Regions from separate parts of the Bradyrhizobium sp. HKCCYLS1011 genome, predicted to be linked through region 2. Evidence: riboswitches for the same ligand, from Rfam matches in the RefSeq annotation. Region 2 holds a riboswitch; the other holds the start of a gene.

Region 1 (4,207 bases), 120 kb from region 2:
GGGCAGGCCGCCTTCTCCCGATCGGTCGCGCGACGGCAGTCCGAGTGCATCCTCAGCCGGCAGCCGTTGCGCCTCATTGAAATGCGGCACGAGCCCCAGCGCCTGCCAGCCGGTCCGTGCCGCGATGTCAGCCATCCCGCTCGCAAACAATGCGGGATCGCCGCGGAACTTGTTGACGAGAAAGCCTGCGATCAGCGCGGCATCCTCGGCTGCTAGCACGGCCTTGGTGCCAACCAAACTGGCGATGACTCCGCCACGATCGATGTCGCCGATCAGCACGACGGGTAGGTTCGCGGCGCGGGCAAAGCCCATATTGGCGATGTCGCCGGCGCGAAGGTTGATCTCCGACGCCGAGCCTGCCCCTTCGACCAGCACGATATCAGCGTCGTCAGCGAGATGTGAAAAACTGTCGAGCACCGCAATCATCAATTGCGGCTTCATGGCCTGATAGGCCGACGCCTTGGCGTTGCCGATCACGCGGCCCTGCACCACAACCTGCGATCCGATCTCGCTCTGCGGCTTCAACAGCACCGGGTTCATATGGACGGACGTCGGGCGCTTCGCCGCGCGCGCCTGCAGCGCCTGAGCGCGGCCGATCTCACCGCCATCGGCGGTCACGGCTGCATTGTTCGACATGTTCTGCGGCTTGAACGGCGCCACCTTGAGCCCGCGCAATGTCAGCGCGCGCGCAAGGCCTGCGACGATCAGCGACTTGCCGACGTCGGAGCCGGTGCCCTGAAACATGATGGCGCGCGCGACCATGGGCTTAGAACTCGATGCCTTCCTGCGCCTTCACGCCGGCAGCGAAATGGTGCTTCACCAGGTTCATCTCGGTGACGAGATCGGCGGCATCGATCAACTCCGGCTTAGCATTTCGGCCGGTGACGACGACGTGCAGGTCGGGACGGCGCGCACGCAACCTTTCCACGAGCTCGGCAATCGGCAGATGATCGTAGCGCAGCGCGATGTTGAGCTCATCGAGAATCACGAGCCCGATGGAAGGATCCGCCATCAGCTCCTTCGCCTTGGCCCAGGCGCGCTCGGCCGCAGCGACATCGCGGGCGCGATCCTGGGTTTCCCAGGTGAAGCCTTCGCCAAGCGTATGCCACGAGACCTGGTCGCCGAACTTTTCGATCGCCTTGCGCTCGCCGGTCTCCCACGCGCCCTTGCCGAACTGCACCACGCCGATGCGGAAGCCACGGCCGAGCGCGCGCAGCATCAAGCCCCAGGCTGCGGTTGATTTGCCCTTGCCCTTGCCGGTGTGAACGATCAACAGACCCTTCTCGATGGTCTTTGATGCGACCTCGGCGTCCTGGATCGCCTTGCGGTTCTCCATCTTGGACTTGTGACGCGCATCCTCGTTGCTTTCACTCATTCTGATATCCTCTCGATGCGCTATTTCAATGTCAGCGGCAGGCCCGCTGCCATCAGGATGACGCGATCGGCCAGTGCCGCGATGTCCTGGTTGAGGCGGCCCTGCGCATCGCGAAACGCACGCGCCAGCGCGTTGTCAGGCACGATGCCAAGCCCGACCTCATTGGAGACGGCGACGATCGGCCCCTTCGCCTGGGCTATTGCATCGACGAGCTCACCGCAAGCCGCGGCAACGTCGCGGCCGGCCAGCATGACATTGCTGAGCCAGAGCGTGAGGCAGTCGATCAGAACCGGCGTCTTGGCACCGCCATTTGCCACAATCGCCGCTGCAAGATCGAGAGGCGCCTCGATCGTCGTCCATCCCTCGGCGCGACGCGCTTTGTGCTCAGCGATGCGCGCGGTCATTTCGGCGTCGAAGGCCTGGGCTGTAGCAATATAGACCCACGGCGGTTCGGCGGCCGTAATCAATCCTTCCGCGTAGCGGCTCTTGCCGGAACGGGCACCGCCCAGCACCAGGGTCAGGCGCGGCAGGGCTGGGTTGGGCGGGGAGGGCGGCATGAGGTCAGGATTCCGATTGACGGGCTTTGTCCCAATCCCGTATCTAACAGATGACGGTTCTCCGAAAGGAGAGATTTAGGGAACGCGGTGCGGGTGCAAGCCCCAGGCCGCGGCTGCCCCCGCAACTGTAATCGGCGAGTGCGAGGCCTTATGACCACTGGGAAACCGGGAAGGTGGTCTCGCGCGGCGACCCGAGAGCCAGGAGACCTGCCGTCGACATTGCTGTTGGCCGACCCGTCGCGCGGGGAGTCGCGATGCAGGGTTCTGATCCCGGGGGCAGTCCGGGATGCCGTCGGGCGCAGCGTATCGCACGAACCCATCCGGTTCGGGCATCGACGGAGACGGCCATGAGATATCCCATTCGCATTGCGTTTGCAGTTGCAGCTTTGGCGCTGGTCGCCGCTGATCCCGCGTCAGCGCATCACATGATGGGCGGCAAGCTGCCGCAGACCTTTGCGCAGGGCCTGCTCTCCGGCCTCGGCCATCCCGTGATCGGGCTCGATCATTTCGCGGCCATCATCGGCGCCGGCATCATTGCGGCGCTGATCGGCCGCGGCTTTGCGCCGGTGCTGGCCTTCACGACGGCGATGATCGCAGGCGTGATGCTGCATGTGGCGCGCGCGGACATGCCGGCCGCGGAGCTGCTGGTCGGACTGTCGACAGCCGCGATCGGCCTGTTGATCGTTCTCCGCAGCGGCTTCGGCGTGCTGCTGGTCGCGATCCTGTTCGCGCTCACCGGCCTCGTGCATGGCTATGCGCTGGGTGAATCGATCGTCGGCGCGGAAAACACGCCGCTGGGCGCTTATCTCGCCGGGCTGCTGGTGATCCAGAGCCTGATCGCCGCAGGCGCGTTCGCAGCCACTCGCTTCGTGGCTGCGCGCGGCGTGTCGTTCGGATCTGTCGCGGTGCGGACCGCGGGCGCGGCCATTATGTTGGTCGGTGGCGCTGCGGCTGCCATGGCTGCCGGTCTGGCTGGCTAGTTGATGACCAATACATCCCCTGACGCGACGACACTGTTCGTCTGCGTCACCTGCAAGACGCAGACTGCGGAGCCTGTGTCCAGTGAGGAGCCGCGCGCGGGCGCGCGGTTGCTCGAGGCGATCCATGCCGTTGCTGGCGAGCGGCGCGACGGAGTGACCGTCGTGCCGGTCGAATGCCTCTCGAACTGCAATCGCTCCTGCACGGTCGCGGTCACCGCGCCCGGCAAATGGACCTATATCGTCGGCGCGCTCGATCCGGACGCTCATGCCGATGATGTGCTGGCTTTTGCCCGGCTGCATCAGCGCCATGAGGCCGGGCTCCCGCCGTGGCGGGAGCGGCCCGAATACGTCAGAAAGAACACGATCGCGCGCGTGCCGCCGCTGCCGCGCTCATCCGAAGAGGCTTCGCTGCCATGAAATCTTTTGCAAAGACACCGTGCACCATCGTCACCGGCTTCCTCGGCGCCGGCAAGACTACGCTGGTGCGCAACCTGATCGAGACCGCGAACGGCCGCCGGCTCGCCATCATCGTCAATGAGTTCGGCGATGTCGGGATCGATGGCGATATCCTCAAGGGCTGCGGCGTGCCGGATTGCCCCGAGGATCGTATCGTCGAACTGTCGAACGGTTGCCTGTGCTGCACAGTCGCCGACGATTTCGTGCCGGCGCTGAAGAGCCTGCTCGATCAGAAGGAGCCGCCCGAGCATATCGTGATCGAGACCTCCGGCCTCGCGCTGCCGAAGCCGTTGGTGCAGGCGTTCAACTGGCCGGAGATCGCGACCCGCGTCACCGTCGATGGCGTTGTCGCTGTCGTGGACGGGCCGGCCGTCGTTGCCGGCCGCTTTGCCGACGATCCGGAGGCGCTCGCCGCACAGCGCGCGGCGGACACGTCGCTCGACCACGACAATCCGCTCGAGGAGGTGTTCGAGGATCAATTGCTCTGCGCCGATCTGGTCGTCGTGAACAAGAGCGATCTGATGACGGATGTTGAGCGAAAGACCGTCAGCTCCGAGATCGCGACAAAGGTGCAGCGCGCGGTCAAGGTGATCGCATCCGAGCACGGCAAGCTGTCGGCCTCTGTGCTGCTTGGGCTGGGTGCTGCAGCGGAAGGCGATCTTGCGGCGCGCCCCTCGCATCACGACAACGAAGCCGAGCACGACCACGATGATTTCGAAAGCTTTGTTCTGGACGTGCCGGCGCAGGCCTCGCCCGAGGCGCTCCTGGCCCGTATCGCCGATGCTGTGGGCGCGCATGACGTGCTGCGCGTCAAAGGCTTTGTCGAGGTTGCGGGCAAG
Region 2 (4,207 bases):
TGTTGGGTCGCGTGCGAGCAGATTACTCTTGACGATCTGATAGCCGGCGAGCGTCCACTCGCCGCGCCCACCCCAAAACGATTGCTTGACGCCGATCTCGACCTGCTTGCCGGTCGACAGGTCGAAATTGCGATTCACCGCCGGCATGGTGATCAGATTGCTGACCGGATCGACCGCGACCGAATACTGGCCGTAGAGCGCCAGATCCTTGATCGGCGTGTAGACGGCACCGGCGCGCCAGCTGGTGGCGTGATAGGTCTTCTCGAAGCTGTTGGCGGGGTTGACCTGGTCGGTGCGGGCGATGGTCGGCTCGTCCTGCCGGATGCCGCCGATCAGCGACAGCTGGTCGGTCAGCGCCAGGCGGTTCTCGGCGAATACGCCATACTGGTTGGTCGTGCTGCTGAAGCCAGGCTTCGTCTTGTCCGGGCTGCTGAAGACGCCGGGCTCGGAGCCGTCAAGCGGCACCGACGAGCTGCCGCCATAGGGCGAGTTGTTCGTATGGGTGAAGCTGATGTTGTTGACGTCGAACCCAGCCACGAATTCATTGACCATGCCGAAGAGATGGCCGCGGAAGGTCGCGTCCATGCGATCACCGACCTGGCGCTGGTCGTGGAAGATCTCGATGTAGTCACTGCGGTCGACGAGGCCGGTCGTGGAATTGTAGCTGTAGCTCTCGACATCCTTCCAGTGCCGCCGGCTGCTGAGATAATAGAGCGCATTGCGGATCGTGACGCCGTCGGCGACCCGCCATTCGGTCTTCACCTGATTCCAGCTGTCCTGATAACGGATGTTGCTGTCGGCGACGTTGTAGTTGTCGAAGCGCAGCGCCTCCAGCAGCCGGCCGTTGACCAGCGGCGTGCCGAAATAACGCGAGGGCTTGCGGTCACCATCATCCGTGGAGATGGTCCAGGTGACGTCCTCGTTCTGCTTCACCTGGATCGCGGCATGCAGCTCGACATTCGACATCTTGTCGCGGTCAACCCAGCCGTCGGAGGCATTGGCGGTGGCGGTGATGCGATAGGCGACGTCCTTGCTGACGGGGCCGCCGCTGTCCACGGCGATACGCCGGGTCATGTTGCTGTCGAACGAGACTTCGGCCTGGTTGCTATGGACCCACAGCGGCAGCTTCGAGATCACATTGACGGCGCCGCCGATCGCACCTTCGCCATAGAGGACCGATGCCGAGCCGCGCAGCACCTCGATACGCTCCGACGACCAGGTGTCGTAGGGAAAGGTCAGCGTGCCGGAGCCGACATAGAGCCGCGTGCCGTCATACAGCGTCATCACCGACCCATTGCCGGTGAAGCCGCGCGTATTGAATGAGAGGCTGCCATTGCCGGGCGCCGGGCTCGCGGTGAAGCCTGTGGCGTTCTGGGTCACGGCGTCGATGACGTTCTGCTGACCGCGCTCGGCCATGGTCTCGGCCGTGATGACATCGACGCTCGCCGGAGTCTGCAGGCGGCTCAGGCCGAAACGGCTTCCCGTCGATGTGGTGCCGGTGAGGTTGAGCGTCGGCGCGGCGAAGGCTGGAGCGCCGGGCGCAGTAGCGGAAGCAGCAGGTGGCGCTGCAGTCACGCGAGCAGCGTTGCGCTGCTGATGGGTCCGCGCAGGACGCGGGGTGTCGCTGCGCGCCGCGCGGCGCGCCCGCGACGACACCGGCGCAGTCACCTCCACGGGCTCGAGCATGTGGCTGGGCGGCGCACTTTGCGCCGGGCTTTCGGAAGAGCAAAACAGGCAGGACAGCGCGACAGAGGAGAGAAAAAAGCGGCATCGCTTGGATGCGGCAGAGACGGCTGAGATCATCGACGGACTCGCGGCAACGTGGCACGTCACCGCAAACCAAGCCGCTCCCGCTCAAGACGCGGCAATACGGCTTCCACCAGGACACCCCGCCCGATGTGCTCGCGTGTGACCACGACTGACGGCAGGTCTCCTGGCTCGCGGGTCACCGCCTATCGCCGCCTTCCCGGGCAAGAAAAGAACCCAGTGGCATCCGGCAAAGGCTCGCCGCTTACAGTTGCGGGGGCAGCCGCGGCATCGGGTCTCCCCCACCGCGTTCCCGTTTAATCCTCGATGAGGAACCGTCCGGATCAGGTAAGGACAAAGTCCGGAGAGCGTCAACGCCCAACCGTGCGCCGCTTCGACGCTGCTTGGTGATCTCACCAAGAATTAGTCTAGCGGCCAGCCACCGCCTGCTTCACGCCCTTGATCTGCGGCAGGCTCCCGGTCGTATCCGGCTCGGGGCGAGCCAGATCCTTCGCGTCAGGCGATTTGCCGGTGGCATCGGGGAAACGCGCCCGCATGTCACGCAGGAAGCCGTCGAGCGTATCGACGCTCGCCGCCATCTTGGCGATCTGGGCGAATTCGGCGCTGGAGCCCGACGCGGGCTTGCTGGCGACGTCGAAGGCGAGCTTGTCGGCCTCGCCGGTCATCAGCGGCGCATATTTCTCGCGGAAACGTGCCAGGCCGATCGCATCATCGGCGAGCGCATAGCCGACGACGGCGCGGAGGATGTCGCCACGCTCGGCCGGATTGAGCGGCCGGAAGTCGCGCCAGCGATCGCCGTAATAGAGCTCGATCTGTTCGGACGCCTCGCGCCAGCGCCGCGAGGCCCAATAGATGTCGGAGCGCAGCCTGATCGCCTCGCGGCCCGCGATGTTGGTGATGATGTCGAGCGCGAGATCATAGCGGCCGATATCGCTGTTCGCCCTCGCCTCGAGCAGCAGCCGCTGCTGCCGCAGCTCGCCGGCGAGATCGGCGATGCGGGTGGTGCGCAGCGCCTCGATGGCGCGCTCCGGCTTGCGGTTGGTCAGATAGACCATCGCCAGGCGGGCGGCGACCTGGGCGCGCGCGGCCCCCTCGAGCCGGTGGTCGATCTGGTACTGCAACAACTCGGCCGCCTGGTCCAACAGATCGATTCCAACCAGCCGGTCGGCGAGCTTGCGGATCATCTCGTCGCCGCGCCGGCCGATCGGGGTCAATTCGCGGAAGTCGTAGAAGATGCTCAGCGCATCGACCGGCGGCATGTCGTCGGCCTTGCCGGCGAGGAACAGCTGCGAGAACAGCGTCGAGGCCGAATCCTGCGCACTGCGCGCGACTTCCGAATTGGGCATCAGCCGCGTCGCCATCCGCGCCGCGCCAAGCGAGTCGGCATAGCGCCCGGTCTCGTTGTAGAGCTGCGCCATCATCTGCAGGGTCTGCACCTCGACCGCATCGCCGCGCCAGACCGCCTGCAGGCCCTCGAGCTGGTTCAGCGCCTCGTCCGGCTTGATCTCGTTCCGCTTCTGCAGGAGCCTGATCTCCAGCAGCTTGGCTTCCGCGCCGGCGGCCCGGTCGTTCGAGGCGACCGCAAACCGGTACTCGTCGAGCGCATCCTTCTCCTGCGCCATCGCCTCCGCGAGCCGGCCGCGCAGCACCGCCACCGCGGGCTGCATGTCGGCGGGAACGCCGATCACCTCGAGCTCGGCGCGCCGCTTGGCGGCGCCAGCATAATCCTTGATCTCGAGCGATGCCTTCATCGCATCGGTGGTCACTACGCGCTGCAGTTCGAGCGGCAGCGAGGCGATCGCGAACTCGACGTTCTTGAACTTCTCACGCGCGTCGGCAAATCGGCCCTGACGTGCATAAGCGAGCCCCTTCCACATCTGCGCATCGAAATTGTTGCCGATCGACGGGCTGGCCAGGTCCTTCAGGCCCTGGTCCGGCCGCCCCATCAGGATGCTCGAGACCGCGTGGATCATCTGCATCGCGGTTTCGTCGGTGCGGGGGTCGCCGTCCGAGATCATCAGATTGGTGACGCCCCTCGCCTCCGGATACATCGCGCGCGCCATGTAGAAGCGCGCCAGCGCCAGCCGCGCCTGGGCACGCTGCTCCGGCTCGGCCGTGGCGGACGCCTTGATCAGCGCATCCAGCCGCGCAGTGAAGGGCTGCGTCTGGTTCTGCCGCCATTCGTCGATGTCGAACATCGGCCGCACCGCGGTCGCCGCGCGCTCCGGCGCATAGCCAATCGCGGACAGGGTCAGCCCGCCCGGCCGGCCCAGAATGACCTTGTCGGGCGCGATCTCGACCGCGACGTCGTCAGAGTTCGGGCGGACGGCAATGCCGTGGATGGAATCGAGCAGCGACAGGTCGACAAAATCCTGCCGCTTGATGAAGCCGCGGATTGGCGGCGGCGCAGTGACAACGAGCAGCGTGTCGCCGGCATCCG

What was found. A riboswitch is a leader RNA that binds a small molecule or an ion and turns the genes downstream of it on or off. The one in region 2 is predicted to bind cobalamin.
Region 1: linked by a shared signal. The riboswitch ahead of ACQR1W_RS30290 (HupE/UreJ family protein) and the one ahead of ACQR1W_RS30820 (TonB-dependent receptor) in region 2 are both predicted to bind cobalamin.

What each region holds. Positions count from the first base shown of each region.
Region 1 covers NZ_JBNPTT010000010.1:196,722-200,928, reverse strand. Annotated here, with positions in the region: gene ACQR1W_RS30305 (cobyric acid synthase) at 1-762, opposite strand, end outside; gene cobO (cob(I)yrinic acid a,c-diamide adenosyltransferase) at 767-1,375, opposite strand; gene cobU (bifunctional adenosylcobinamide kinase/adenosylcobinamide-phosphate guanylyltransferase) at 1,396-1,932, opposite strand; cobalamin riboswitch at 1,970-2,161, shown strand; gene ACQR1W_RS30290 (HupE/UreJ family protein) at 2,280-2,912, shown strand; gene ACQR1W_RS30285 (DUF1636 domain-containing protein) at 2,916-3,329, shown strand; gene cobW (cobalamin biosynthesis protein CobW) at 3,326-4,207, shown strand, end outside.
Region 2 covers NZ_JBNPTT010000010.1:315,517-319,723, forward strand. Annotated here, with positions in the region: gene ACQR1W_RS30820 (TonB-dependent receptor) at 1-1,686, opposite strand, end outside; cobalamin riboswitch at 1,907-2,101, opposite strand; gene ACQR1W_RS30825 (tetratricopeptide repeat protein) at 2,175-4,207, opposite strand, start outside.